Regions from separate parts of the Anoxybacillus sp. ST70 genome, predicted to be linked through region 4. Evidence: riboswitches for the same ligand, from Rfam matches in the RefSeq annotation. Region 4 holds a riboswitch; each other region holds the start of a gene.
What was found. A riboswitch is a leader RNA that binds a small molecule or an ion and turns the genes downstream of it on or off. The one in region 4 is predicted to bind S-adenosylmethionine.

Region 1 (7,651 bases), on a different contig from region 4:
ATCATGTTCAATCCAGAACTTTATTTTTATTACATTTTGTTAATTACTCTTTTAATTTTTACTTATTTATTCTATAGAAGAACAAAAAATTTATCTAAAACACTCCTTATGACAATTACTGCACTTTTTTTCGTATCCATAGTTTGCAGTATTAGTTTAGCACTTAATTATTATCAATCACTGAAACCGAATACAGAAGGTATTGGAATTTCAAATGTGATCGCATATTGGCTACTAGGGGAGGATGCTTGGGCACCAGTATGGACTATTCAGTTATTCAAAAAGGCTTACTCTATTTCCTTATGGATTACACTTATTTTATTTGTTTTCCTCATAATTCTTTTATTCATGAAAAGGAAAGAAAGTGAATGAAAGACATGAACTAAAATATTTGGATACCAAAAATTTAAATATAAGGTAACATAAAGAATTATATAAAAAACACCTGTGAGCGACTTTTTTAAGGAAATTAAAGTGGATTATAGGTTAGGATTACACACCCTTCAAGTTTAGTGGTTAAGCGTCGCTGTATCCATACACCATGTTTGTGATCATTAGCCGAAGAAAAAGAATACCACATGTTTTAGGCATGCCAAATAATCCTCTCAAAGAGGGTTATTTGGCGCTTTTAGTGCGCTCGGCATGGGTGCAATCTCTAGGGTGAAAGTCCCGAACTGCGAAGGCAGAAGTAGCAGTTAGCTTAACGCAAGGGTGTCCGTGGTGACGCGGAATCTGAAGGAAGCGGGCGGCAAACTTCCGGTCTGAGGAACACGAACTTCATATAAGGCTGTTGGGTATCATTGGATGAGTTTTCTAAACAAAACAAAGCCCTTTCTGCCGAAGGTGATACAGAGTAAATGAAGCAGACAGGTGGAAGGAAAGATTGCACTCTTACCCGAGGAGGTCTGATGGATACGTGAAGTACGCTTCATAACCTACTTCGTGATAAGTAGCTGAACCATCAGAAGTCAGCAGAGGTCGTCGTACGAATCGGTCTAGAACGATTCGGAAGAACCGAACAATCAAGAGAAAATAGCCCTTGGCTTCAGTCCGTCATGATGAACACAGAAAACGAAGTGCCTCCCAAGAGAAAGGAAACGGTGAATCCCGTGGGGGATCTCTTGGAGGGTGGAGTGACGACTGGCATAAGAAGATCAGCTATTTACGGAAGGAAGAAGAACGATGCTCTTAAATCAAAAAAATTTCTTGCGTCACTGATCTTGATTGAACCGCCGTATACGGAACCGTACGTACGGTGGTGTGAGAGGACGGAGGTTAATCACCTCCTCCTACTCGATTGCGATCGGTCCACCGAGTTGTTCAATGCGTGGATCAACGTTTGTGAATTTTTTAAAGTTTTCACGGAACTTCGCCGCAAGTTCTTTTGCTTTTTGGTCATATGCTTCTTGATCTGCCCATGTGCTTTTTGGCAGTAATACTTCGTCCGGTACACCTGGGACGTGAAGCGGAATATGCAGACCGAAAATCGGGTCTTGAACGGTTTCTACGTTGTTTAATTCGCCTTCTAACGCCGCTTTCACCATCGCACGCGTATAAGATAGCTTCATTCGTTCACCAACACCGTATCCGCCTCCCGTCCAACCGGTATTGACTAAAAATACTTGAACGCCGTGAGCGTCAATTTTTTGCCCGAGCATATCTGCATAGCGTGTTGCAGGAAGCGGTAAAAACGGTGATCCAAAGCATGTCGAAAACGTTGCTTCAGGTGCGGTAATTCCGCGTTCTGTTCCCGCTAACTTGCTTGTATAGCCGCTTAAGAAATGATACATCGCTTGTTCTTTCGTTAATTTGCTAATTGGAGGCAATACACCAAACGCATCAGCTGTTAAAAAGACAATCGTATGCGGATGACCTGCAATGCTCGGTTGAACGATATTATCCATTGCTTCAAGCGGATATGCTGCGCGCGTATTTTCCGTCAACGTTGCATCGTCATAGTTTGGTATGCGTGTGTCTGGATCAATCATGACGTTTTCTAATACGGAACCGAAGCGAATCGCATCGAAAATTTGTGGTTCTTTTTCGCGTGATAAGTTAATGCATTTCGCATAACATCCGCCTTCAATGTTGAACACGCCGTTATTTGACCAACCGTGCTCGTCATCGCCAATTAGGCGACGGTTTGGATCGGCAGAAAGCGTTGTTTTCCCTGTACCTGATAAACCGAAAAAGAGCGCGACATCTCCTTCTTGACCTACGTTTGCTGAGCAGTGCATTGGAAAAATTCCTTGTTCTGGCAACAAAAAGTTCATCACAGAGAAAATCGATTTTTTCATTTCCCCTGCATATTCTGTTCCACCAATCAGCACGGTACGACGTTCAAATGAGATGATAATAAACGTTTCTGAACGTGTGCCGTCAACAGCTGGATCTGCTTTAAATGTCGGTGCAGAAATGACCGTAAATTGTGGTTCATGCGTTTGTAATTCTTCTGTTGTTGGACGAATGAACAATTGATGGGCAAATAAGTTATGCCAAGCAAATTCATTGACAACTTGAATTGGCAAGCGATAAGCTGGATCCGCTCCAGCAAAGCCGTTGAATACAAATATTTCTTCTTTCGTCATTAAATAATCGATCACTTTGTTGTACAGTTTATCAAATACTTCTTCAGAAATTGGTTGATTGACAGTTCCCCAATCAATTTTATGTTTCACAGATGGTTCTTCCACAATATATTTATCTTTTGGAGAACGACCTGTATATTTTCCAGTTGTTGCACAAACTGCACCTGACGAAGTGAGGACGCCTTCTTTGCGAGTTAATACTTTTTCTACTAATCGCGGTACAGATAAGTTATGAAAAACCCCATCCCTTTGTAAGAGTGTTGATAATTTGTTTGTCAGTTCAATGGAATTCATTGGACAAAACCTACCTTTGTTTGATTTATCTTTATGTAAAAAGTATAACACATTTTAATAAATAGTCCATACTAATTCGTGTATTTTTCTTGAATTTATTTTCGAGACTATGACAGGAGAAAAAACGTTGACTTGCTCTGTACCGATGTGATATGATGCTGAAATGAACGGATACTCTTATCCCGAGTTGGTGGAGGGAGACAGGCCCGATGAAACCCAGCAACCGTCACATACGTGAAAAGGTGCTAACCTGTGGCAAGGGAACGCCCTTGAACGATAAGAGTGAAAGGCGCAGACAAATGCAAAAACCTTTCCTCTGAGGGAAAGGTTTTTTTCACGATAGACCATAATAAGAGGGATGAGTACCGTATCATTTGTCACTATACTGAGGAGGAATGTTTGAATGCCTAAACGTCGTCTGTTTACATCTGAATCTGTAACGGAAGGGCATCCGGATAAAATTTGTGACCAAATTTCCGATGCGATTTTAGATGCGATTTTAGCGAATGATCCGAATGCGCGTGTGGCGTGCGAAACGAGTGTAACAACAGGACTTGTGTTAGTGAGTGGAGAAATTACAACATCTACATATGTAGATATTCCGAAAATTGTTCGTGAAACAATTCGTGAAATTGGCTATACGCGCGCAAAATATGGCTTTGATGCAGATACGTGCGCAGTATTGACGTCAATTGATGAACAGTCGCCAGATATCGCGATGGGTGTTGACAAAGCGTTAGAAGCTCGCGAAGGACAAATGACAGATGAAGAAATCGAAGCGATCGGTGCAGGTGACCAAGGATTAATGTTTGGCTTCGCGTGCAACGAAACGAAAGAACTTATGCCGCTACCAATTTCTCTTGCACATAAGCTTGCACGCCGTTTAGCAGAAGTGCGTAAAGAAGACATTTTACCGTACTTACGTCCAGACGGAAAAACGCAAGTGACTGTGGAGTACGATGAAAACGGCAAACCTGTACGTATCGATACGATCGTTGTTTCTACACAACATCATCCAGAAATTACACGAGATCAAATTGTGCGCAACATTAAAGAACATGTCATTAAACCTGTCGTTCCGGCAGAATTGATCGATGAAAACACAAAATATTTTATCAACCCAACAGGACGTTTCGTCATCGGTGGTCCACAAGGTGACGCAGGGTTGACAGGACGTAAAATTATCGTTGACACATACGGTGGTTATGCACGTCACGGCGGCGGGGCATTCTCAGGAAAAGATCCAACGAAAGTAGACCGCTCAGCAGCGTATGCGGCACGTTACGTAGCGAAAAACATTGTTGCAGCGGGTCTTGCCGATAAATGCGAAGTGCAGTTAGCGTATGCGATCGGTGTTGCAAAACCTGTATCGATTTCAATTGATACGTTCGGCACAGGCAAAGTATCTGAAGATGTATTAATTGAAGTGGTGCGCAACAACTTTGATCTTCGCCCAGCGGGCATTATTAAAATGCTTGATCTTCGTCGCCCGATTTACAAACAGACAGCTGCTTACGGTCACTTTGGCCGCACAGATATTGATCTTCCTTGGGAACGTACAGATAAAGCAGAAGTGTTAAAACAACAAGCGTTACAGTTGGCGAAGTAAGGAAAAAAGGGAGAGTTACAAGATGTAGCTCTCCTTTCTTGTTTTTTAAGTAAGAACAGAAAATGAAGCGATGCCAACTAATGTACCGAGCATACAGCCAGCAAGCACATCAGATGGATAATGAAGTCCTAAATAAATGCGCGAAATCGCGACGCTACACGCGATGGGCAAGAGCCAAATCGTTAATGCCGGAGCGTATAGTAAAAATGGAATGATGACAGAAAATATTGCGGTTGTATGTCCGGATGGAAATGAATGATCAGTTAACGGATTTTTTGTTACTTTTGTGTCATGAAGTGAAATATACGGTCGTTTGCGTGGGTACATTTTTTTCATCATTGCGACAGGAATATGACTAAGTGCCAATGCGACCGCGCTCGCGATAGCAGCATCCTGCCATTCGTCACGTAGCAACCAAATGGCTAGCAATACGGTTGTAATCGAGCATGTCGCTCCTCCAATGTGCGTAATCGAGCGAAAATACGCGTTAAGCCACTTCCGATCAAAATAACGATTAATGCTGTAAAACAACTTGCACTCCCAATCGTACCATTTTCGCAACATAAGCAAATCCCCCTGAATTTATGATAAAATATATATGTTAAGTCAATAATAAAACAATGTAAAAATACCACGCTTATTTATTGCGTGGTTTGTTTAATTGAAGCGACTTATAATATTGTCCTTTTTCGACATATTCGCGGCGAATTCGTGCCATTTCACGCTCATCTTCTTCGGTTAATTCTCGAATTACTTTTGCGGGGCGTCCGAACGCAAGTGTGCGAGGAGGGATTTTCTTTCCTTGAGGCACAAGACTGCCGGCACCGATAAAAGCCCCTTCACCAATTTCAGCACCGTCTAAAACGATAGAACCCATACCGACGAGAGCCTCTTTTCTTACGATCGCACTATGTAAAATAACTTGATGGCCGACGGTCACATCATCTTCAATGATCAGTGGATTGTTTGGGCTTTGGTGAAGGACACAATTGTCTTGAATGTTTACACGGTTGCCGATGATCGTTGGTGCGACATCTCCGCGAATGACGGTGTTAAACCAAATGCTCGTTTCCTCTCCAATCGTTACATCACCTGTAATGGTGACGTAATCGGCGATGAAAGCGGAAGACGCAATGTTTGGTGTATGTTCTTTATATGGATAAATCATTTGGCTCGTCCCTTTCGTTTCATTTTGTTATATTTAGTGTACAAATTTTTCGTCTATTCGTAAATATAAAGGAGGGATGTTTATGTGGAAATGGGAAGGAGAAAACGCAAAAGGCACAATTGTCATCGTTCACGGTGCTGCCGAACATCACGGTCGGTATAAATGGCTCATTGAAATGTTTCGTATGCACGGTTTTCATGTCGTTGCAGGGGATTTACCAGGACAAGGAACGACATCGCGTAGCCGACGAGGGCATATTGATTCATTTGACGAATATATAGAAGCGGTCGCGAGTTGGGTGCATGAAGCAAGCGTGTATGAACAGCCTATTTTTTTACTCGGTCATAGCATGGGAGGACTTGTCGTCATTCGCACATTGCAAGAAAAGCGACTGCCTGTTCGCGGTGTCATTTTATCGTCCCCGTGTTTAGGGCTCGTTCATTATCCGTCGAAAGCACTTGAGGTCGCTTCACGCATTTTAAATGTCATTCATCCGAAAAAGCGATTTCCATCAGGATTAACGGTAGAGATGGCGACCCGAAATGAAGAAGTGCGAGAGATGGACAAAAACGATTCATTATATGTGACGAAAGTATCTGTTCGTTGGTATCGCGAGTTAGTCAAAGCCATTCGCATCGCTCATGAAAAAATTGAACACTTACCAGATGTTCCGATGCTCGTTATGCAGGCGGGGGATGACAAAATTGTTGATAAAAGTGCAGTGAAATCATGGTTTGATCAGTTGATGGTTAGTGAAAAAGTGTATAAAGAGTGGCCAAAACTATATCATGAAATTTTTAACGAACTTGAGCGAGAACAAGTATTTTTATATGCCCATACGTTTTTAACGTTGCAATTGCAAAGAGGTGAGCTTATTGAGCGTTCCAACAAATCCTTTTAGTTTAATGCGGGCTGTATATCGTCGCGTTTTTCCGATCGTTCATCGCGAATTAGATATTTGGAAAAAAAGAGCGGAGGCGATTCCGAACGAGGAATTGCGCAAACAAGCGTTAGCAAGCATCGCAACAAAAACGTTTCATTGTGAAGGAGGAGCGATTTTGTCGTTGCTTGCTGGAAAAGAGATGGAGCGATGCATTCGTTTTATCGTTGCTTATCAAACGATTAGCGATTACTTAGATAATTTATGCGATCGAAGCACGTCACTTGATCCGACCGATTTTCGTGCGCTGCACGAGTCAATGATGCATGCGTTAACGGTCGGGGCAAAAAAAGAGGCATATTACCGCTATCGTACGGAACAAGATGATGGTGGTTATTTGCATGCCCTTGTCGACACGTGTCAAGAGACATTAGCAGAAGTTCGGCATTATCATATCATTGCCCCGTTTTTACATGAACTTGCATCATATTATTGCGACTTACAAGTACATAAACATGTGAAGAAGGAAGAACGGATTCCGCGTCTGAAGCAATGGTTCTCCCAACATGAAGCGTCGTTGCCGAAAATGGAATGGTATGAATTTTCCGCTTGTTCTGGATCAACGCTCGGTATTTTTTGTTTAGTCGCTTACGCTTGTACCGATTCTTTTGATCAACGTCTTGCTGAACGGGTACGAAACAGCTATTTCCCATACGTGCAAGGGCTGCACATTTTACTTGATTATTTGATTGATCAAGAAGAAGATCGACAAGGTGGAGATTTAAATTTTTGTTTTTATTATCCAAATGAAGAAACGCTATTCGCTCGTTTATGTCATTTCGTTGAAGAAGCAGATCGGCATATCGCGCAGTTGCCGCATCGCGAATTTCATCGCTTTATTCATCGGGGGTTGCTTGGGCTATATTTATCGGATGAAAAGGTGCACGAGCAAAACGCCATTCGTAAGTTGGCGAAACAATTGTTGCGCTCAGGTGGTATAACATCTCATTTCTTTTATTGGAACGGACGAATGTATCGAAAATGGAAAAAATGGATGTATGCGTGAGGAAAACGGGTGTATAATGGAAGAAAAGAAGAGAGGGATGAATATG
Region 2 (7,651 bases), 170 kb from region 4:
AATGGTACTTCGATGAACAAACGAAAAAACATCTGCAAGGCACGCCAGCGTATGAAAAGCTTGATGCGCCTCATGAACGTGTGCACGTCGCGGCGAAAAAAGCAGCGGAAGCGTACGCCAAAGGCGATATAAAAGGTGCCGAAGCGCAACTGAAAGAACTAGAGCAAGCATCTACGGAAGTGATTCGTCTCATTGATGAACTAATGGAAAAAGTAGAAAAAGAACGAACGTTTGAAACCCACCTTGCGTAAGGTGGGTTACTTTTTTACGATATGGGACAACGCGAGTGCGAAAATTAAAATCGTTCCTTTGATTATATCTTGGGCGTAGTACGGGACGTTCATCATCGTCAGCCCATTTAACAACACCCCGATTAAAATCGAACCAAGCAGCGTGCCGATGACGTTCGGTTTGCCTGCGCCAAAGACGGAAAAGCCGATAAAGGCGGCAGCGACGCCGTCCATTAATAAGGAAGCTCCTGCCGATACTTGTCCGGTGCCGATGCGCGAAGCAAGAACAATGCCGCCTAAAGCAGCGAACAGGCCGCTAATGATATACGCAGCCGTGCGGTAACGATCGACGGGAATGCCGGTGAGCCTTGCTGCTTCGCGATTTTCGCCCGTCATGTAAAACAAGCGTCCGAATGTTGTATACGTTAAAAAAAGATGAGCACAAACGACGACAAAAAGCATAAGCAACACAGAAAATGGGATGCCAAACAGCTCTCCTTGTCCGATAAATAAAAACGATGGAATAAATTTTCCCGGCGCCGTTCCGCCTTCTGGAAGCGGCATGTCGTTGTAAATCGAAAATCCTTTCGTATACGTCAATTGCACGCCGTTAATGATATACATGACGGCTAACGTCGCCAATAAATCAGGCAGGCGAAGGCGAATGATGAGAAAGGCGTTAAGCAATCCAACGAGTGCGCCGAGAAGAAGCGGAATGATGAGTGCAACGAAAAGCTCTTGACGATGTAAAACGAGCGCGGAGGCGCTTGCAATGGTCGCTAAACTGACGGTTGAACCGACCGATAAATCAAAACCGTCGACAATTAATGAAAACGTAATGCCGATCGCCACGAGCGTAACAATGGAAATCGAACGTAAAATGTCGCTAAAGTTTGCATACGTAAAAAACGAATCGAGCGTGATGCTGAAAAAACTAATGACGACAACAATCGCGATCATCGTTCCGTATTTGTATAAAAATTTCATCTCATTTCACCTCCCGTTGTATCATGGACGAGCTGTTCATATGTCGCTTCTTGGGCGTCTATTTTTTTTATGAAACGACCGTCGACCATCACATAAATCGTATGTGCGATATTTAGCAGCTCTTGAAACTCGCTCGTGAAATAAATGATCGCTTTTCCTTCCTCAGCAAGCGAGCGAATGATCGAAAATACTTCCTCTTTGGCATGCACATCAATGCCTTTTGTCGGCTCGTCAAAAAGAAATACGTCGCTATTCGTTTGTAGCCATTTGCCGATGACGACTTTTTGTTGATTGCCGCCGCTTAAGTTTTTCGCCAGTGCGGTCGGCGAGGATGGACGAATATGTAACGATGAAATGAGCGATGTGGCGATCGTGCGCTCGCGGCGTTTGTTTATCCATTTCCATTTCGAAATGTTTGACAATAGACGAGCCGTTAAATTTTTTTCTACCGTCTCGTTCATAAATAGCCCTTGTTTGCGGCGCTCTTCTGGGATAAGACAAACGCCTGCTTCAATCGCATCTTTTGGCGATGTCCACGTCTGTTTTTTCCCGCGCACGATGCGTTCCCCTGTCGTGTTCACATGAGCGATGATGCTTTCTGCTAATTCTGTTTTTCCCGCGCCGACGATGCCGGCAATGCCGACAATTTCCCCGCGCTGTACACGTAAATCAACCGTCGTTTTCGTTTTCGGAATGTATAGTTGTTTCACTTCAAAAATCGTTTCGCCACTTTTTTCCCGCGCAAAAGTGTTGCGCGTTTTTGGTTGCCGTCCGACCATATGGCGCACGATTTGTTCCGTCGGTAGCGACACATCACCTTCATACACGACATGGCCGTCGCGCAAAATCGTCATCCGGTCGCAAATGCGTTTGACTTCGTGCAATTTATGCGAAATATAAATAAACGACACACCTTGTGCTTTTAATTGTTCGATCATCGAAAATAGTCGTTCCGTTTCTTGTTCGCTTAACGAAGCGGTTGGCTCGTCTAAAATAATATAGCGAGCGGAAGAAGAAAGGACGCGGGCGAGTAAAATGAGCTGTTTTTCATGGAGCGTGCACGTTTGAACGAGCGCATCAGGCGATACATGCGCTAAACCGACGTGCTCAAGCAGCTGGAAAACAAATGCCCGCTTTTTCGTTTTTGAAAACAACTTGTTCGATTGTTCAGCAATTTGTTCAGCGAGCACGTTTTCATACACGGACAAGGCAGGAAATAACGCCGCGTCCACTTCTTGTACGACATGTCCGATGCCAGCCCGCTTCGCCTCTCTTGGGGAAGAAAACGTATACGACCGTCCGTCGATGTCAATCGTTCCTTCGGTCGGTTGAAGATGGCCGGCTAAAATGTTCATTAACGTGCTTTTTCCCGCGCCGTTCATACCTAAAAGGGCGTGAACTTCGCCCTGTTGGACATGGAAGTTCACGCCGTTTAATACGGTGACATCGCCAAACGAATGGACGATTTGTTTCATGGAAAGCCCGCTCATTGCTTTTTCACCTGTTGTTCGAGCGTTTTCATCCATGGAGAGACAGCGACGTTTGATTGTCCCCAGCTCGAAATGTAGTTGTGCAGTTCGCCCATCGACACTTGTTGATCTGGTAAGTCGGAACGTTTGACTAAATGCGGTTCAAGTGAATAAATGTTTGGCGTTTTTTCGCCTGCAATTTTTTGATACGCAAAGCGCACTTGCACGCGCCCGACTTCCGCTGGGTCAGTTGCTGTTGTTGCGACCCATGGGCTATTTGGTTGTTGAATCATTTGTAAATCTTCATCGCTTAAGTCGATGCCGTACACTTTAATTTCTGTTCGACCTGCTTGTTGAATGGCGCGCGTTGCTCCTTTGGCAAACTCATCCCATGTCGCAAATACCGCATCAATATCGCCTTTGTTCGGATATTTTTTCAAAATCGCTTCCATTTGCGTTTGTGTATCTAAAGCGGTATTTGCGCTCGCTGTGCCGAATTTGGCGACTTCTTTTATGTTCGGATATCGTTTTTGAAACGCTTCGTAAATGACGTGACGACGTTCCATCGGCGTAAAGCCGCCGACCCAAATCGTGACGATTTCGCCTTCACCGTTTAAATCTTCCGCTAACGTTTTTAACGTTTTCCATGCTAAGCTGTAATCGTCTTGGTCAATGACAGTGACACCCGGAATGTTTAAATCATTATCAAACGCGACGACGTGAATGCCTTTGGCGAGCGCTTTTTCCACAGGGGCTTTCAGCGCATCCGCGCGCCCATGATCTAATAAAATCGCATCGACGTTTTGGTTAATCGCCGTTTCGACGTACGATGCCATTTTTGTTAAATCGTTATCCGCGTTATAAATTTGCACCTCGCCGCCAAATTTGGCGACTTGTTCTTTCACACCTGCGATATATTGCGATGAAAAGGTGCCGATCGACATTTGCATAATGGCGGCAATTTTAATCGGTTTGTTTAGCGCGGCTGGAATGTCCGCTCCTGTTGTTTCATTCGTTTGTTTCGTTTCTTCTTTCGGCTGTTGCGCCGGTTTAGAAACGGCATCTTGTTCGTTCGTGCATCCGGCTAATAGCGCAAAAATGAGCACGAAGGCAAGCCATATGTTTCTCATGCGAAAACCCCCTCAAATAATGTTGGTAGTTTTGTTGCGTAATCGCCAAAAATGATCCCTTTTTCGGTAATAATGCCCGTAATGAGTTCATGCGGTGTGACGTCAAATGCAGGGTTGTAGACGTTCACGTCCGGTGCGATGCGCACGCCGCCGATATGCGTCACTTCTTCTTTTGCGCGTTCTTCAATCGGAATGTCATCGCCTGTTTTCGTCTGTAAGTCGATCGTTGAGAGCGGAGCGGCGACGTAAAACGGAATGCGAAACGCTTTAGCTAAAATGGCTAGACCGAACGTCCCGATTTTGTTGGCGGTGTCGCCGTTTGCGGCGATGCGATCTGCGCCGACGATGACAGCGGAAATGTGTTTTGCTTTCATCGTTTGCGCGGCCATATTGTCGGTAATGAGCGTGACATCGACACCGGCTTGTGAAAGCTCCCAAGCGGTGAGCCTTGCTCCTTGCAGCACAGGCCGCGTTTCACAAGCGTACGCATGAAGCGTCATTCCTTTTTCTTTCGCTAAATGAAACGGAGCAAGTGCCGTTCCGTAGCGCGCCGTCGCAATCGCTCCTGCATTGCAAATCGTCATGATGCGATCGCCGTCTTGAAAAAGGGAAAGGGCATGTTCGCCGATGCGGCGGCATACGTCTTCATCTTCTACTTGAATGCAAATCGCTTCATGAATGAGCGTCGTTTTCGCTTCGTTGACGGATTTTGCTTGCGCGACGCTTTTCATGAGCCGATCAAGCGCCCAAAATAAGTTGACAGCGGTCGGACGCGAGCTAGCTAAATAGTCGCGGTCTCGTTTTAACTCGGCATGAAATTGCGCTAAGTCGTTCGTTTCATACGATTTTGCCGCAAGCGCTAAGCCGTAGGCGGCGGTCATGCCGATGGCTGGCGCCCCGCGCACTTTTAACGTCACGATCGCATCCCATACGTCTTTGATATGTTTTAATTCTAAATATTCAGTCTTATGAGGCAATGCTTGTTGATTTAAAATCGTAATATGTGTATCGTGCCATTGTACAGATTTCATTGTCTTCCTCCTAGCTGTTCACATGTACCGTTTGTTGCACAAGTTGTTTGATCGCATGAATCGGCAATTGTTCACGCTGTACGATCAGCTCGCGTCCGAGGCGAAGCGCGTGACGTTTCACATCAAGTCGGCGCTCAAGCGACAATTCGTCAACGTCTGCGACATGCGCTAAACCGATTGTTCGGCGAATGACTTCACAGCCAGCAAATCCAATCGCTTCTGTGAGGGCATCGCGAAGCACGTCATGAAGCACGCCAGAAACGGTCGCGTACGGTTCATTGCTTTCACGCCAAAGTTCAGAAAATGTGCGAACAAACACGTCCCACGTTTTTTCGATATGATGAAAGAGCGGTTTGCGGTCACGTTCATCGCGAGCGAGGGCGTTTAACAGCAAATTAGCGAAAAATTGCCCGAGATCAAAGCCGATTGGACCGTAAAATGCAAATTCTGGGTCGATCACTTTCGTTTCATCGTCACTTGCGAAAATGCTTCCTGTATGTAAATCGCCATGAAGCAAGACGTCCGCTTTCGTTAAAAAGCGCCGTTTCAATTTTGCGGTTTCGCGTTTTAATGCGTCATCTTGCCAAAGCTGCTCGACATCTGCGCGAAGTTCGGCTTCAAAGTTGTTTGTGTCATGGTCAAAAAACGGGTCGGTCAATACGAGATCTTCTGTAATTTTACAAAGTTCAGGATTTGTAAATTGCTGTGCGAGCTTCTTTTTTTGTTGTTGGTTCATGCCGAAATCGGACGTGTAAAACGCTGTTTTCGCGATAAATTCGCCGATATGTTCAGAAATGTTCGGAAATGTTTTTCCTTCGATGAACCCACGACGAGCAATTTGTAAATGCGATAAATCTTCCATCACTGTAATCGCTAAAGACTCATCAGAATAGTATACTTTCGGAACGTATTGAGGGACGTAGCTTGCGAAAGTGCGCAACGCTTGGCTTTCAATCGTCGCCCGTTTTAACGTGAGCGGCCAGCTTTCGCCGACGACTTTCGCATACGGTAACGCTTGTTTGATGATGATGCTGTCGTTTGTGCGCTCGTTGACGATACGAAACACGAGATTTAAGTTGCCATCGCCAATTTCTTTGCATGAAAGAAGAGCATCTTTTCCAAAAAGCCCTAACCGAACAGCAAGGGCGATCGCTTTTTGTTCTGTTAACGGTTCGTACATACAAATTCCTCCCTTGACATAAATAAAAAACCTCTTTCGCTGAATGAAAGAGGTTTGAAGTTTGCTTCGCACCTCTTATCTCTCAGCCTACTGCTGCAAGAATTAGCACCGTGCGTCATCGCCGGTTGCCGGGCTTCATCGGGCTCGTCCCTCCACCTGCTCTTGATAAGAGTGTTTATCGTTATTTGAATGTTTTTAACAGTGAAAAAGTTTCGTGAATTCGCTTGATTCGAATCATACATCGGTTCATGCTCGTTTGTCAATCCTTTTTTTCAAAAATTTTATACACGTCTGGGCGACGATCAGCAAAAATCGGGATGCGTCCGCGCACATGTTGCACTTCGTTTATGTCAATATTCGCCGCAATGACCGTTTCTTGTTCGTCCCCTTCAGCGAGCACGTTTCCCCACGGATCGATGATCATCGAATGACCAGCAAATGTGTTGTTCGGGTCTTTTCCAGCGCGGTTGCAGGCGACGACGTAACATTGGTTTTCAATCGCTCTCGCCATTAATAACGTACGCCAATGATGAAGGCGAGCAAGCGGCCACTCCGCGACGACAAATAGCACTTCGGCTCCGTGAAGCGCATGGGTGTGAATCCATTCTGGAAAACGAATGTCATAACAAATGACGCCTGCGCACGTCGTGTGAGCGAGTTGAAAAACGTGTAACGTCTCCCCAGCGTGTAAATACATATGTTCATCCATCAATTTGAACAAATGAAGTTTACTATATTCGCTAACGACATGACCGTTTCGGTCGACGACATACATCGTATTCGTCATTTGTTTGTCTGTTTTTTTCGCTACCGATCCGCCGACAATATGCACATCGTACGTGCGCGCAAGCGAGGAAAGAAACGTTTTTGTATCTTCGCCGTTTTCGTCGGCGATGTCTGTTAATCTCGTTAAATCGTATCCTGTCGTCCATAGTTCTGGCAATACGACGACGTCGACGTCACGCGCCATTTGTTCCATGTAGCGCACGATCGTTTGTTTATTTTTTTTAGGCGCTCCAAACGCAATGTCCATTTGTATACAAGCGATATTCATTTCATTCACCTCGAAAAATTTTCTTTACATTTTGATTTTTACGATATATGATACATGACTAGAATTTCAACCTTTTTGTGAAGTAGGTGTGCGAAAAATGAAAACATTTCCGCAATCGAACTTGTTACAGCAACTACCGAAGCAATTTTTTGCTTCGCTCGTTCAAAAAGTCAATGCGGTCATTGCTGAAGGGCATGACGTCATTAATCTTGGGCAAGGAAATCCGGATCAGCCGACCCCTGCTCATATTGTAAACGCAATGCAACAGGCGGTCGCAAAGCCAGCGTACCATAAATATTCCCCGTTTCGCGGGTATTCGTTTTTGAAAGAAGCGGTAGCGACGTTTTACAAACGGGAGTATGGGGTAACCATTGATCCAGAAAAAGAAGTCGCCATTTTATTTGGCGGCAAAGCTGGGCTCGTTGAAATGCCGCTTTGTTTATTAAACCCCGGCGATGTCGTGCTCGTTCCCGATCCCGGTTATCCGGACTATTGGTCGGGCGTTGTGCTTGCGCGGGCGCGCATGGAAATGATGCCGCTGCGGGCGGAAAACGACTTTTTGCCCGATTA
Region 3 (7,651 bases), on a different contig from region 4:
GTCAATGCGAAATACAGCTGTTATTGCTTCTTTACTATCGGGAGCGATCGTTCTTGTTGCAGCCTTATACCTTATTTTTTCTTTTCGGGCTTATTTGCAAATACAACAAAAAGATATGGGGATACTAAAACAATATGGATATAGTTCAGAGGAAGTTCACTCAATATATTCATATAATATTTCAACTGTTTTTAAAAAAGTAACTATTTTTATATTTATATACTCTATTTTTATCAGCATATGGCTTATTCCTGTTTACCACTTTCTATATGTTGCATATGTATTGGTCATTTTATTAATCATTATATTGGTAGTTTATCGCATCATTGTGAAAAATATTTTGCAGTCATATTGTTTTAAAAATATTATCGACTTATTAAAGCTAAGTAAGGAGTTTGAGTAAACGGTCAGTTAAGCTTTCTTGTTGTAACTGTAGTTGAGTACCTAAATCCGTGACAACCCATCTTTACAATGGATGCAAACCGTTGATACGATAAGGGAAAACGACGTTGATGATTCTTCATCAAGTAGGTGAATGCGATGAAAGATTTCCAGATTCGATTTGTATGGACAGATGAGGCGGTGACTCCAAGTGCGGTGCTTGCTCTTGTTGGCTACTTACTACATTAAAGAAAACTGGATAAACGAGTAAACCCGCTTCGGCTCCCAACCGTTCGTCGAGATGTGCACATTTCACATAGCGATGTCATTCGCTCGATGATCGGCTTGCCTGCCACAGGAAAAACGGATGTTGATCATATCGAAGCGTATCGTCAGGACGATATGTTTTCGACATCGCTGGGTATTCAGCACGTGCCTTCTTCCCAAACGTTAAGATAGCACCTCGATCAGCTCGCTTGTCTTTCAATGACCGAAACAATTCCTTTGGAGGAGTTCATGTGTCTGCTGATTCAACGACATGCCGCCTCGTCCCCTTGTTGGATCAAAGGGAGGACGACATGGCTCCAACTTGATGTAGATAGCTCTCCATTTGACAACTCCGACGAAAAAAGAAGGAGTGAGTCGAACGGATGAAGGATTTGATGGTTTTACGCCGTTGTTTGCGTATGCAGGGAAGGAAGGCTATATCGTTCATGCTGAGCTGCGTCCAAGAAAACAACATGTGCAAGACAACCTGTCTTCGTTTTTAACCACCGCCATCCGTCGAGCTCGTCCACTGGCCTCGTCTCGTCTGCTCACTCGCGTGAAACATCGCTGCATCAAGAATTTTTTGAAGTTAGGAGGAGCATAAGCAATGTATAAGTTAAAATAAAGAACTTCCGATTTTTATCTAAAACAGGCTAACATAGCATATCTCGGATGAGTAATCAATTAAATAAGAATTAAGATCTCTAAAATCCACGGTACTGATGTTCAACTAGCATTATGAGTAAATATACGATGTGAGGAGAAAAAGTAATGAAAATTAAATTTAAAAATTTGGTTTTAGCTACTACCCTAGCATTTGCTTTTACCTTGTCATTAGAGGGGTTTTTTGGATCGTTAATTACAACTGAAGCTAGTACTCTCCAGAAGCAAGTATATAAAGAGGGGAATGTAACAATTACAGTTACTCCTACAGTAGGGAGTTCAATAGCCGATTTAAGCAATTCAAAGTCAAAAATTACCCCACTTGATACTATCGTTCGAGGAAATAAAAAGACGAAAACAGTTCAGAGTATGTATGGTACGGTCACAATGACAGTTACTTATGATCGAAATCGAACAACTAAGACTTCTACGATTACGGGGATTTATTCTTTAGAAAACACCGACTCTTACTTGAAATTACTTGATAAATGGTATACTCCCAGTGTTGCACAAGCCGACTACTATGACTCATTTCATAAAGTTTATGTAACGATTAGAATTACAAAAGAAGAATGTGATTAATGTATTCACTCAGCCTGTAGCTATATAGATACAATCGAAAAGTTTACCCTCATTTTTTTGGACTGAAGGGGCTGATCGAAAACGTATTAGTGTTTTGGATCAGCCCTTTACGCTTTCGCGTAAGCGGTTGTTGCTCGGTCGCCCGACATTAGCAACATAATGATTCCTTATATTGAAGTCAAAAAATTTTTTATTGACATCGTCCTTCTTTCGATGATATACTCACATTCGTAGTTCAGCATCATTCTTGAATACATTAAAACGTTAACTGAATAAAGCGTTTAAAAGCGCTCTTATCAAGAGAGGTGGAGGGATGTGCCCGATGAAACCCGGCAACCGTCAGCGCTGCTGAAATGGTGCCAATTCACACAAAGCGTTTGCTTTGAGAGATAAGAGACAGAATGGATGATAACGCCTTTCTGTTCTCTTGAGCAGAAAGGCTTTTTTCATGGAAGGAAGGTGACAGCGACGTGATTACTTTATCAAACGTAACGAAAGTATACAGAGCGGCAAGCGGAAATGTGACTGCGGTCGATCATGTAAACTTGCATATTGCAGAAGGAGAAATTTTCGGCATCATCGGTTATAGCGGAGCGGGGAAAAGTTCGCTCATCCGATTGTTAAATGGGCTAGAAAAGCCGACAAGCGGTGAAGTGATTGTTGATGGAAAAGATATGGGGAAAATTAGTGGGAAACAATTACGACAAGCGCGTCAGCAAATCGGGATGATTTTCCAACATTTTAACTTACTTTGGTCGCGGACTGTACGTGAAAATATTGCTTTCCCGTTAGAAATTTCCGGTGTTCCGAAAGAGGAACGGATGAAGCGCGTCGATGAGCTTATTCAACTCGTCGGCTTGCAAGGAAGAGAAAATGCATACCCGTCGCAATTGAGCGGAGGGCAAAAACAGCGCGTCGGCATTGCGCGTGCGTTAGCGAACAACCCGAAAGTGTTGTTATGTGATGAAGCGACATCAGCGCTTGACCCACAAACGACGGACTCCATTTTAGATTTGCTCGTCGATATTAATAAACGTCTCGGTTTAACGATCGTGTTAATTACACACGAAATGCATGTTATTCGTAAAATTTGCGATCGCGTAGCGGTCATGGAAAACGGAAAAATTGTTGAAATGGGCGAAGTGCTTCATGTATTCCGTAAGCCAGAGCAACCGATTACGAAACGATTCGTCCAACAAGTGACGGAGCCGGAGGAAACGAAAGAAGCCATGTTGCATCTTCTCGAACGATATCCGAACGGCCAAGTTGTTCAGCTTACATTCGTCGGCGAAGCGGCTGAGCAACCGCTCATTACACAGCTTATTCGTCAATTTGATCTAAATGTGAATATTTTGCAAGGGAAAATTTCGCAAACGCATCACGGTTCATATGGGGTGTTATTCATTCATTTAGACGGTGCGAATGAAGAAATTGAGCGAGCACTCGCTTTTATTCGCCAGCAAGAAGTTGAAGTGGAGGTGTTGGCGAATGTGGAATGAACTATTTCCGAACGTCGTTTGGGATAAAATATGGGCGGCGACGATGGAAACATTGTATATGACAGCTATCTCTGTTATAGCAACGTTTGTGCTTGGCATTTTACTTGGTTTATTGCTGTTTTTAACGTCTAAGGGAAACATATGGGAAAATCGTCTCGTTAACGGTGCCATTGCGTCGTTCGTCAACATTTTCCGCTCGATTCCGTTTATTATTTTAATTATTTTGCTTATTCCGTTTACCAAACTTGTTGTTGGTACAATTCTTGGAGCAAACGCTGCGTTACCAGCTCTCATCATCGGTGCCGCACCGTTTTATGCGCGCATGGTAGAAATTGCGCTTCGTGAAATTGATAAAGGTGTCATTGAAGCAGCAAAAGCGATGGGGGCGACGACATCGACAATTATTTGGAAAGTGCTCCTCCCAGAAGCGCTTCCTGCACTTGTATCTGGAATTACAGTCACAGCGATTGCGCTCGTTGGATATACAGCGATGGCAGGAGTTGTTGGTGCTGGAGGGCTTGGAAATTTAGCGTATTTAGAAGGATTCCAACGCAACAATAACGATGTGACATTTGTTGCAACTGTGCTCATTTTAGTCATTGTCTTTATTATTCAGTTTATTGGTGACTTTGTCACTTCTAAAATAGATAAACGATAAAAAGGAGGAAGAAACAAATGAAAAAATGGATCTCTTTACTTGTTGCTGCAGTTGTTATTTTAGCGCTTGCTGCTTGCGGAAAAAGCGAAAGTGCGGAAGAAAAAACAAATAAGCTTGTCGTTGGTGCATCAAATGTGCCACATGCGGAAATTTTAGAGCAAGCAAAACCGATTTTAAAAGAAAAAGGGATTGAATTGGAAATCGTGACGTTCCAAGACTACGTGTTACCAAATAAAGCGTTAGCTGATAAAGAGTTAGATGCAAACTATTTCCAACACATTCCTTACTTAGAAGCACAAATGAAAGAACATGGTTATGATTTTGTGAATGCTGGCGGTATTCATATTGAACCAATTGGCGTATACTCTAAAAAATATAAAAGCCTTGAAGAACTACCAAACGGGGCAAAAATTATTATGAGCAACTCTGTTGCAGACCACGGTCGCATTTTATCGATGCTTGAAGAAAAAGGTTTAATTAAATTAAAAGATGGTGTTGATAAAACGAAAGCAACAGTTGATGATATCGTTGAAAATCCGAAAAACTTAGTGTTTGAAGCAGATGTCGAAGCAGGTTTACTTCCACAGGTTTATAAAAACAATGAAGGAGACGCGGTATTAATTAATGCCAACTATGCGTTAGATGCTGGCTTAGATCCAGCGAAAGATCCAATTGCGGTAGAGTCGCCAGAAAACAACCCATATGTTAACATTATTGCAGTTCGTAAAGGTGACGAAACACGTAAAGAAATTCAAACGCTCGTTGAAGTGTTGCAATCAAAAGAAATTCAAGACTTCATTTTAGAAAAGTATAACGGTGCTGTCATTCCAGCGACAAAATAAGGATGTCCATTCGGGCATCCTTTTTATATTTTTCCGGAAACGACACATGCTAAAAAGGAAGGAGGAGTGTGTATGTCGATGGAACAATTTTTACACGAATATAAAAAAGGATTAGGAACGTTTACACAACAAATGACGAAAGTCGGGCAAACGTTTCAGGCGTTTACAGAGGCGTGTTTTGAGGAAGGGACGTTGTCGAAAAAAGAAAAGCAACTGATTGCCTTAGGGATTAGTGTCGCGAAACAAGATGAATATTGTACGATTTATCATACGAAAGGGTGTATCGATGAAGGAGCGACAGAAGAACAAATATTTGAAGCGTGTGCGGTTGCCGCTGCGTTAGCCGGCGGGGCGACAATGAGCCAAGCAGTCACGCTCGTTCGACAATGTATTGATGAATTTACTCGCACGCATTAAAAGGATAGGGCTCCCTATCCTTTTTTTACATATGTGATAAAATGCACTTTAGAAACAAAAAAGTATCAAAATGCTTGCAATAAGGTTGCTAATACTTTTCATCTGTTATAAAATTGTAATGAGAATAAAGTGAGAATTACGTTTTTATGAACATAAGCGAAACTGGAGGTATTTTTTTATGGCAACATTAACGATTAAAGATCTTCACGTTGCAATTGATGGGAAAGAAATTTTAAAAGGGGTCAACCTTGAAATTAAAGGTGGCGAGTTCCATGCGATTATGGGACCGAACGGAACGGGAAAATCAACATTATCTGCGGCAATCATGGGCCATCCAAAATATGAAGTGACAAAAGGAAGCATTACATTAGATGGGCAAGACGTATTAGAAATGGAAGTAGACGAACGTGCTCGCGCAGGTCTTTTTTTAGCGATGCAATATCCGAGCGAAATTAGCGGTGTGACAAACGCTGACTTCCTTCGTTCAGCCATTAACGCACGTCGCGGAGAAGGAAATGAAATTTCATTAATGAAATTCATTCGTCAATTAGATGAAAAAATGGCGTTTTTAGAAATGAATCCAGATATGGCGCATCGCTATTTGAATGAAGGATTTTCAGGTGGAGAGAAAAAGCGGAATGAAATTTTACAATTAATGATGTTGCAGCCGAAAATTGCAATTTTAGACGAAATTGACTCAGGTCTTGACATCGATGCGTTAAAAGTTGTTGCAAAAGGTGTAAACGAAATGCGCAGCAGCGACTTCGGCTGTTTAATTATTACCCACTATCAGCGCCTATTAAACTACATTACGCCAGATTACGTACATGTTATGATGCAAGGACGGATCGTGAAATCAGGTGGTCCAGAATTAGCACAACGTCTTGAAGCTGAAGGATACGATTGGATTAAAAAAGAGCTAGGCATTGAAGATGAAGTCGTTGAGCAAGAAGCGTAAGCGTTAGGAGGATTTATGATGATTGAGACGAAACTACCATTCGACCAACAGTATGTACGCTCTTTTTCGGAAGGGCGTGGAGAACCGGACTGGCTTTTAAACGTTCGCTTACAAGCTCTTGCACAAGCGGAACAACTTCCTTTACCAAAGCCAGATAAAACGAAAATCGATCGTTGGAACTTTACACAATTTTCTACTCATCTCGTTGAAAGCGCTCCGCTTTCTTCTTTAGAAGAGTTGCCAGAGCAAGTGAAAGTGCTTATTGATATCGATGAACAACAAAAAAACGTATATGTGCAACGCGACCATACATGTGCATACGTATCGCTTGCGGATGAGTTGAAAGAAAAAGGCGTCATTTTTACTGATTTAGCGACAGCTGTTCGCGAACATAGCGATCTTGTGCAAAAATATTTTATGGACGGTGTGAAAGTAAATGAGCATCGTCTGACAGCGCTTCATGCTGCCCTTGTCAACGGCGGGGTATTTGTATACGTGCCGAAGCATGTACAAATTGACGTGCCGTTGCAAGCGGTGTACGTGCATGAAAAAGCGGAAGCGTTGTTTAATCACGTCATTATTGTTGCAGATGTGGGCAGTAAAGTAACGTATGTGGAAAACTACATTTCAACATGTGAACGTTCGGAAGCGATCGTCAACATCATTACAGAAGTGTTTGCGCGAGATGATGCGCAAGTGTTTTTCGGTGCGGTAGACAATTTGGCAAAGGGAACGACGGTCTATGTCAACCGCCGCGGTGTGACAGGGCGTCATGCGCGCATCGAATGGGCGCTTGGTTTAATGAATGACGGAAATACAATTTCAGAAAACATTACGCGCTTAATCGGTGATGGATCAGTCGGCGATACGAAGACAGTCGTTGTGAGCCGTGGTGAGCAAGTGCAAAACTTTACGACAAGCGTCATTCACTACGGAAAACATACAGAAGGCTACATTTTAAAACACGGCGTTGTCAAAGATGAAGCGACATCGATTTTTAACGGCATTGGAAAAATTGAGCACGGGGCATCGAAATCGAATGCGGAACAAGAATCGCGTGTGCTTATGTTAAGTCCAAAAGGACGAGGAGATGCGAATCCGATTTTATTAATTGACGAAGATGACGTGACAGCAGGCCATGCGGCATCGGTCGGTCGTGTTGACCCAACGCAATTATATTACTTAATGAGCCGCGGTATTCCGAAAACGGAAGCAGAGCGATTAATTATTCACGGCTTTTTAGCACCTGTTGTGAATGAAATTCCAATTGAGCGTGTGAAAAAACAATTAATTGAAGTGATCGAAAGGAAAGTTAAGTGATGAACGTAAAAGAACTTCGTCAACTATTCCCGATTTTAGATCAACAAGTCAATGGCAAACCGCT
Region 4 (7,651 bases):
AAACGGACGCCGCTAAATCCCGCAAACAATAATACGACAGCAATCGCCACAAGTGAAATCGTAATGACGCGATCAATTTGCTTTTGTAACGTTTTTTGCATGTACGTATAATATTCGCTCACATACGTGTTGACGACGTACACATCGTTTAATACCCCTTCCGCGCGCATCGACTGGCGGCGCACTTCCGCTACATGGTTTGCATCAAGCGCTTCGTTCGATTGTTTCGCAAGCTCAGCAAACTTTTTATTCGCTTGCTCAAGTGCAGAACGAAAATACGGCTCAGTTAACCCTTTATTTAATGCTTGAAGCAGCTTTTCCGATTCCGCTAAATGAACGATCACTTCTTGTTTATTTCCTTCTGTCGGACTGTAAGCATAGTTGCTTAAACTTTGTTTCGTCGCTTTTAGCTCTGCCTGCAAATGTTGCGCTTTCATCATGAGCGGAACAAAATCTTGATTCGACGATTGAATCGAAAGCATATTTATAATGATAAACACGATAATCGCCCCCGCAATGACGGGTGTGGCTAATGAGTGAAATAATAACCGTTGTTTAATCGTCATCATATTCCTCCTTTATTTTGCGATGCCGTTTGTCGCTTTTTCTTTCCACTTTTCAAGCGTTGCTTGTTGCTCTGGAGTGAATGTCACGACGCGAATCGGCGCCAAATCAACACCGTTTTCTTTTAAGCCAAGCTGAACCGTCCCTTTTGGCACTTCTTTCGTTTCAACGTATTGTTTAATGACTGTATATAATGCGACATCAACATTTTTTAACATCGATGTGACCACTGCTTTTTCCGCATAAAAATATTGATCGCTATCGACACCGATCGCATATTTTTTATTCATTTCCGCCTCGCGAAGCACACCGACACCTGTAAATCCAGCCGCGGCATACAAGACGTCGGCCCCGTTTGCGATCATTTGTTTCGCAATTTGTGCCCCAAGTTTATCATCACCGAAATTGCCAGCGTACACTTCTTGCACTTTTGCTTCTGGTCTAACCGCTTTTACCCCTTGAATAAAGCCGTTCGCAAATTTGCGAATAAGCGGCACATCCGCTCCGCCAACAAAACCAACGTTGTTTGTTTTCGTCAACATGCCAGCCACTACGCCAGCTAAAAAGCTTCCTTCATCTTCTTTAAACGTAATCGATGTAATGTTCGGTAAATCAGATACCGCATCAATTAAGACGAATTGCTGTTTCGGATATTTTTTGGCGACTTTTTCTAAATCTTGTTGCACCATAAAACCTAATCCGATGACGAGATCGTTCCCTGCTTCAACGAGCTCTGTTAACCCTTTTTCATACGTCTCGGTTTCTTTTAACTCACGATAGTCAAAAAAGATACCTAGCTCATCGCGCGCTTTCATTAATCCTTTAAATGCCGAATCGCTAAACGATTGATCACCGAGTCCGACGTCTGACAACATAATGCCTATTTTTATTCGATCTTTCGGTTGAAAAGAACTCGTTTGCGAACACCCTGCGGCAAGCAATAAAACGAATGCCATCATGAGTGAAATCATTTTTTTCATCAAATTTCCTCATCTCCTTACTTTTCAATCAAATCCCGCTTCATTTATTATATCGACACATTCCGACATTTTGTTTACTTTTTATATATAAAAACTTTGTAAAGTTGTTCGTATGCCAACAATCGACTATAATGGAAGCACAACGAATTTATGCCGAGGTGATTCATATGTCAAAAGAAAGTTCGTTTGATATTGTGTCGAAAGTCGATTTGTCAGAAGTGACGAACGCCATCAACATCGCGTTAAAAGAAATTCAAAACCGCTACGACTTTAAAGGAAGCAAAAGCGACATTTCACTTGAAAAAGATGAGCTCATTCTCATTTCTGACGATGAGTTTAAACTTGAACAGCTGAAAGATGTGCTTATCGGCAAACTCATTAAACGCGGCGTGCCGACAAAAAACATTCAATACGGAAAAGTAGAGGCTGCATCTGGCGGAACGGTGCGCCAACGTGCGAAACTCGTCCAAGGCATCGACAAAGACAATGCGAAAAAAATTAACACAATCATTAAAAATACAGGTTTAAAAGTAAAAAGTCAAATTCAAGAAGACCAAATTCGTGTCAGCGGCAAAAGTAAAGACGATTTACAAAAAGTAATCGCCGCCATTCGCGAGGCAGATTTACCGATTGACGTTCAATTCGTCAACTACCGTTAAGAAGGCACTTTGCCTTCTTTTTCTTTTCTTAAATAAAATAGTTGAATATTTCTAAAAAATCAGTTACATTTATGAGTAACTTCATACAACATCTTATCGAGAGAAGGGGAGGGACTGGCCCGATGAACCTTCAGCAACCTGACGATCGTCAAGGTGCTAAGTCCAGACAAGCGATTCGCTTGGAAGATAAGAAGGAGCGCGTCAAGTCTTCTTCTTATGGAGAGGACTTTTTTACTTTAAACAAAGAAACGGAGGAATGGACGTGGGATTATTAGATGATTTAAAAGAACGCATCGTCATCGCGGATGGAGCGATGGGAACGTTATTATATGCGCACGGCATCGATCGTTGTTTTGAAGAATTAAACGTCACAAAGCCTGAAGAAATTGTCCATATTCATGAGGCGTATATTGAATCAGGCGCAGAAGTCATTCAAACGAACACATACGGCGCCAACTACGTAAAACTAGCACGTTACGGGCTGCAAGATGACGTAAAAAAAATAAACGAAGCAGCGGTCGGACTGGCGAAACGAGCGGCAAAAGGGCGCGCCTACGTGCTCGGTACGATCGGAGGACTACGGAGCACGAACAAAAGCGCGATTTCGCTTGAAGAAGTGAAACGAACATTTCGTGAACAGCTGTATGTGTTGTTAAACGAAGGTGTCGATGGGCTTTTGCTTGAAACATATTACGATTTCGAAGAATTGCAAACCGTTCTTTCCATCGCTCGCAAAGAAACGACGTTGCCGATCATCGCCCACGTCACGTTGCATGATATTGGCGTCCTGCAACACGGGATGCCGCTTGCTGAAGCGCTGACCGAATTAGAACGACTTGGGGCTGATGTCGTCGGCTTAAACTGCCATCTCGGCCCATATCATATGTTGCGCTCACTAGAAGAAGTACCGATTCCTACACGCGCTTTTTTATCGGTATATCCGAACGCGAGCTTGCCGCAATATCGCGACGGTCGCTTCATTTACGAAACGAGCGAACAATATTTTGAAGAAACGGCGCGCGCCTTTCGTGAACAAGGAGTTCGGCTCATCGGCGGCTGTTGCGGTACGACGCCAAAACATATTGCCGCCATTGCTCGCGCCCTTTCCGATCGCACGCCTGTATATAAAAAAGAAGTCAAACAGCGCCATCCGATCGTCGTCCAAGAAGAAAAACAAACGACAGCCCCTTCTCTTGCCGACATCGCTCGCACGCGACGCTCGATTATCGTCGAGCTCGATCCACCGAAAAAGCTCGGCTTAACGACATTTTTAGAAGGCGCAAAAGCGTTAAAAGAAGCAAACATTGATGCCTTAACGCTTGCCGACAACTCGCTTGCGACACCGCGCATTAGCAACGTCGCTGTCGGCACGATCGTCAAACAACAGCTTGGCATGCGTCCGCTCATTCATATTACATGCCGCGATCGAAACTTAATCGGCTTGCAGTCGCACTTAATGGGGCTTCATACGCTCGGCATGACCGACGTGCTCGCTTTAACAGGCGATCCGTCAAAAGTAGGCGACTTTCCAGGCGCGACGTCCGTCTACGATTTATCATCGTTTGACCTCATTTCGTTAATTCGCCAATTTAACGAAGGACTGTCGTACTCAGGCAAACCGCTCGGACAAAAGACGAACTTTTCGATCGCTGCCGCCTTTAATCCGAACGTGCGCCATTTAGATAAAGCAGTAAAGCGGATAGAGAAAAAAATTGAATGCGGGGCGCACTACTTTTTAACACAGCCGCTTTATAGCGAAAAACAAATCGAAGACGTGTATGAAGCGACGAAACATTTACCGACGCCGATTTACATCGGCATTATGCCGCTCACAAGCGCACGCAACGCCGACTTTTTACATCACGAAGTGCCGGGCATTACATTGTCTGATGACATTCGCAACCGCATGGCCATGTGCGCAAACGACCGTGTTCAATCAACGAAAGAAGGATTAGCGATCGCCAAAGCGCTCATCGATGCCGCGTTCGATTTATTCCAAGGCATTTATTTAATTACCCCATTTTTACGTTACGATATGACGGTCGAACTCGTTCGTTACATTCATGAAAAAGAGCGGCTCGCAAAAGAAAGGACGGTTTATTATGGCTAGTTTATTTGAACAGCTCGAAAAGAAAATTTTAATTATTGACGGTGCAATGGGAACGATGATTCAAGCGGCCAACTTAACTGCGGACGATTTTGGCGGTGAAGCATATGAAGGATGCAACGAATATTTAACGATCACCGCCCCACACGTCATTTCTCACATCCATGAAGCGTATTTTGCCGCAGGGGCCGACATTGTCGAAACGAATACGTTCGGGGCAACGCGCATCGTCCTAGACGAATATGATCTCGGCCATTTAGCGCTTGAGTTAAATATCGAGGCAGCGAAACTTGCAAGACGAGCAGCGGAAAAATATACGACAACCGATTGGCCGCGCTTCGTTGCAGGCTCGATGGGTCCGACGACAAAAACGCTTTCTGTCACAGGCGGAGCGACGTTTACGGAGCTCGTTGCTGCGTATGAAGAACAAGCGCGCGGGCTATTAATTGGCGGCGTCGATTTATTGTTGTTAGAAACGTGCCAAGATACGTTAAACGTCAAAGCCGCCTTTCTCGGCATTACCGAAGCGTTTCAAGCGGTCGGAAAACGGGTGCCGCTGATGATTTCTGGAACGATTGAACCGATGGGAACGACGCTTGCCGGACAAACGATCGAATCGTTTTTTATTTCCATTCAACATATGAAACCTTTTGCCGTCGGTTTAAACTGCGCCACAGGTCCGGAATTTATGACCGACCATTTGCGCTCGCTCGCTTCATTAGCGAACACGGCCGTCAGCTGTTATCCAAACGCCGGGCTTCCTGACGAAGAAGGGCACTACCACGAAACGCCAGACATGCTTGCGAAAAAAATTCGCCAATTTGCTGAAAAAGGATGGCTAAACATTGTCGGCGGCTGTTGCGGCACGACGCCACAACATATTCGCGCCATCGCTGAAGCGGTGCGCGACATTCCACCTCGTGTCATCCCGAAACAGTTTGCCATGCATGCAGTATCCGGCATTGATGCGTTGATATACGATGAAACGATGCGGCCGCTTTTTGTCGGGGAACGAACGAACGTCATTGGCTCACGTAAGTTTAAACGGCTCATCGCGGAAGGCAAATATGAAGAAGCGGCAGAAATTGCGCGCGCACAAGTGAAAAATGGAGCGCACGTCATCGACATTTGTTTAGCGGACCCTGACCGCGATGAAAAAGAAGATATGGAACAATTTATTCAACAAGTCGTGAAAAAAGTGAAAGTGCCGCTCGTCATCGACTCGACCGATGAAGACGTCATCGCCTGTGCGTTATCGTATTCCCAAGGAAAAGCGATTATTAACTCCATTAACTTAGAAGACGGGGAAGAACGATTTGAAAAAATTGTCCCGCTTCTTCATCAATACGGTGCAGCGGTCGTCGTCGGCACAATTGACGAACAAGGAATGGCCATTGAAGCGAAACGAAAACTGGACATCGCCCTTCGTTCATACGATTTACTTGTCAATAAATATGGCGTGTCACCGCACGACATTATTTTCGATCCGCTCGTCTTCCCAATCGGTACAGGAGATGAGCAATATATTGGCGCAGCAAAAGAAACGATTGAAGGCATTCGCCTCATTAAACAACATTTGCCAAACTGTTTAACGATGCTCGGCATTAGCAACGTCTCATTTGGTTTGCCACCTGTCGGACGCGAAGTGTTAAACTCCGTCTTTTTATACCATTGCACGCAAGCAGGGCTTGATTACGCGATCGTCAATACGGAAAAATTAGAGCGCTTTGCGTCCATTCCTGAAGAAGAAGTGCGCTTAGCAGAGGCGTTGTTATTTCACACAAACGATGAAACGTTAAACGCATTTATTCAATTTTATCGCGATAAAACGAAACAACCGAAACAAACAAACGTCCATATGACGTTAGAAGAGCGGCTTGCCACATACGTCATTGAAGGAACGAAAGATGGGCTTATCGAAGACTTGACGCTCGCCTTACAAACGTACAGTCCGCTTGACATTATTAACGGTCCACTGATGAACGGAATGGACGAAGTCGGTCGCCTATTTAACGATAATCAGCTCATCGTCGCCGAAGTGTTGCAAAGCGCAGAAGTGATGAAAGCGGCCGTCGCCTTTTTAGAGCCGTATATGGAAAAAAACGAAACGAGCGTCAAAGGAAAAGTGTTGCTAGCAACAGTCAAAGGCGATGTGCACGACATCGGAAAAAATTTAGTCGATATTATTTTAAGCAACAACGGGTTTCACGTCGTCGATTTAGGCATTAAAGTCACGCCGCAGCAGCTCATCGAAGCGGTGCGAAACGAACAGCCAGACATGATCGGCTTATCCGGACTGCTTGTAAAATCGGCTCAACAAATGGTGCTCACTGCGCAAGACTTAAAACAAGCAGGCATCTCCTTGCCAATTTTAGTTGGCGGCGCCGCTCTTTCACGCAAATTTACCGATACGAAAATCGCGCCCGAATATGACGGCATCGTTTTATACGCGAAAGATGCGATGGAAGGATTGATGCTTGCCAACCGTATCGTCCAACAAGACATTTCTTATGAGAAAAAAGAAAAAACGAAACAAACAATCGAACGGCAAAGCACAGTCGCTGTCATGACAAAGTCAAATGTGAAGCGGGCACCGATTTACGTTCCGACCGATACAGAAAAACATATATTAAAAGACATTCCGCTTTCACATATTGAACCGTACGTCAATTGGCAAATGCTTCTTGGCCACCATCTCGGTTTAAAAGGAAATGTAAAAAAGCTGTTGGCAGAAGGAAACGAAAAAGCAATCATGTTAAAAGAGTTGATCGATGAGCTGCTCGCTGAAGCAAAACAAACAAAATCCCTTGCACCGAAAGCGGTATATCAATTTTTCCCATCCAGAAGCGACGGCGATACGGTGATCATTTACGATCCGCGCGATCAACAAACGGTCATTGAAACGTTTACGTTTCCAAGACAAACGAAAGCGCCGCATTTATGCTTAGCAGATTATCTTTCGAATGAACAAATCGACTACGTCGGGCTATTTGCTGTGACAGCTGGAGCAGGAGTGCTCGATATGGCACAACGTCTAAAAGAAGAAGGACAATTTTTAAAAAGCCATGCCATTCAAGCGCTAGCGCTTGAACTAGCGGAAGGATTAGCGGAACGCGTCCATCAAATTATGCGCGACCGTTGGGGCTTTCCGGATTCTCCTGATTTTACGATGGAACAACGATTTGCGGCGAAGTATCAAGGACAACGTTTTTCTTTCGGCTACCCTGCTTGCCCAAATCTCGAAGACCAAGAGAAACTATTCCGTCTTTTACGCCCAGAAGAAATCGGCATTCATTTAACGGAAGGGTATATGATGGAACCAGAAGCGTCCGTTTCCGCCA

Region 1: it holds a riboswitch for S-adenosylmethionine, as region 4 does, so the genes downstream of both, metK (methionine adenosyltransferase) here and K1I43_RS02820 (bifunctional homocysteine S-methyltransferase/methylenetetrahydrofolate reductase) in region 4, are expected to answer to the same signal.
Region 2: it holds a riboswitch for S-adenosylmethionine, as region 4 does, so the genes downstream of both, mtnK (S-methyl-5-thioribose kinase) here and K1I43_RS02820 (bifunctional homocysteine S-methyltransferase/methylenetetrahydrofolate reductase) in region 4, are expected to answer to the same signal.
Region 3: it holds a riboswitch for S-adenosylmethionine, as region 4 does, so the genes downstream of both, K1I43_RS09105 (methionine ABC transporter ATP-binding protein) here and K1I43_RS02820 (bifunctional homocysteine S-methyltransferase/methylenetetrahydrofolate reductase) in region 4, are expected to answer to the same signal.

What each region holds. Positions count from the first base shown of each region.
Region 1 is NZ_JAHZOF010000002.1:9,603-17,253, forward strand. It holds gene K1I43_RS03235 (hypothetical protein) at 4-372, shown strand; gene pckA (phosphoenolpyruvate carboxykinase (ATP)) at 1,290-2,882, opposite strand; SAM riboswitch class I at 3,057-3,165, shown strand; gene metK (methionine adenosyltransferase) at 3,286-4,491, shown strand; gene K1I43_RS03250 (phosphatase PAP2 family protein) at 4,537-5,055, opposite strand; gene K1I43_RS03255 (gamma carbonic anhydrase) at 5,129-5,659, opposite strand; gene K1I43_RS03260 (alpha/beta hydrolase) at 5,742-6,560, shown strand; gene K1I43_RS03265 (tetraprenyl-beta-curcumene synthase family protein) at 6,535-7,605, shown strand; gene K1I43_RS03270 (Uma2 family endonuclease) at 7,649-7,651, shown strand, end outside.
Region 2 is NZ_JAHZOF010000001.1:362,915-370,565, reverse strand. It holds gene K1I43_RS01945 (methyl-accepting chemotaxis protein) at 1-251, shown strand, start outside; gene K1I43_RS01940 (ABC transporter permease) at 258-1,217, opposite strand; gene K1I43_RS01935 (sugar ABC transporter ATP-binding protein) at 1,214-2,707, opposite strand; gene K1I43_RS01930 (sugar ABC transporter substrate-binding protein) at 2,704-3,816, opposite strand; gene mtnA (S-methyl-5-thioribose-1-phosphate isomerase) at 3,813-4,847, opposite strand; gene mtnK (S-methyl-5-thioribose kinase) at 4,858-6,027, opposite strand; SAM riboswitch class I at 6,100-6,199, opposite strand; gene K1I43_RS01915 (carbon-nitrogen family hydrolase) at 6,287-7,081, opposite strand; gene K1I43_RS01910 (pyridoxal phosphate-dependent aminotransferase) at 7,179-7,651, shown strand, end outside.
Region 3 is NZ_JAHZOF010000005.1:190,980-198,630, forward strand. It holds gene K1I43_RS09090 (hypothetical protein) at 1-403, shown strand, start outside; partial or broken gene K1I43_RS09095 (transposase family protein) at 541-1,207, shown strand; gene K1I43_RS09100 (hypothetical protein) at 1,420-1,893, shown strand; SAM riboswitch class I at 2,184-2,289, shown strand; gene K1I43_RS09105 (methionine ABC transporter ATP-binding protein) at 2,364-3,392, shown strand; gene K1I43_RS09110 (methionine ABC transporter permease) at 3,382-4,050, shown strand; gene K1I43_RS09115 (MetQ/NlpA family ABC transporter substrate-binding protein) at 4,068-4,892, shown strand; gene K1I43_RS09120 (carboxymuconolactone decarboxylase family protein) at 4,965-5,309, shown strand; gene sufC (Fe-S cluster assembly ATPase SufC) at 5,488-6,267, shown strand; gene sufD (Fe-S cluster assembly protein SufD) at 6,283-7,587, shown strand; gene K1I43_RS09135 (cysteine desulfurase) at 7,587-7,651, shown strand, end outside.
Region 4 is NZ_JAHZOF010000001.1:534,683-542,333, forward strand. It holds gene K1I43_RS02805 (methyl-accepting chemotaxis protein) at 1-569, opposite strand, end outside; gene K1I43_RS02810 (BMP family lipoprotein) at 579-1,544, opposite strand; gene K1I43_RS02815 (YajQ family cyclic di-GMP-binding protein) at 1,712-2,203, shown strand; SAM riboswitch class I at 2,294-2,396, shown strand; gene K1I43_RS02820 (bifunctional homocysteine S-methyltransferase/methylenetetrahydrofolate reductase) at 2,466-4,313, shown strand; gene metH (methionine synthase) at 4,306-7,651, shown strand, end outside.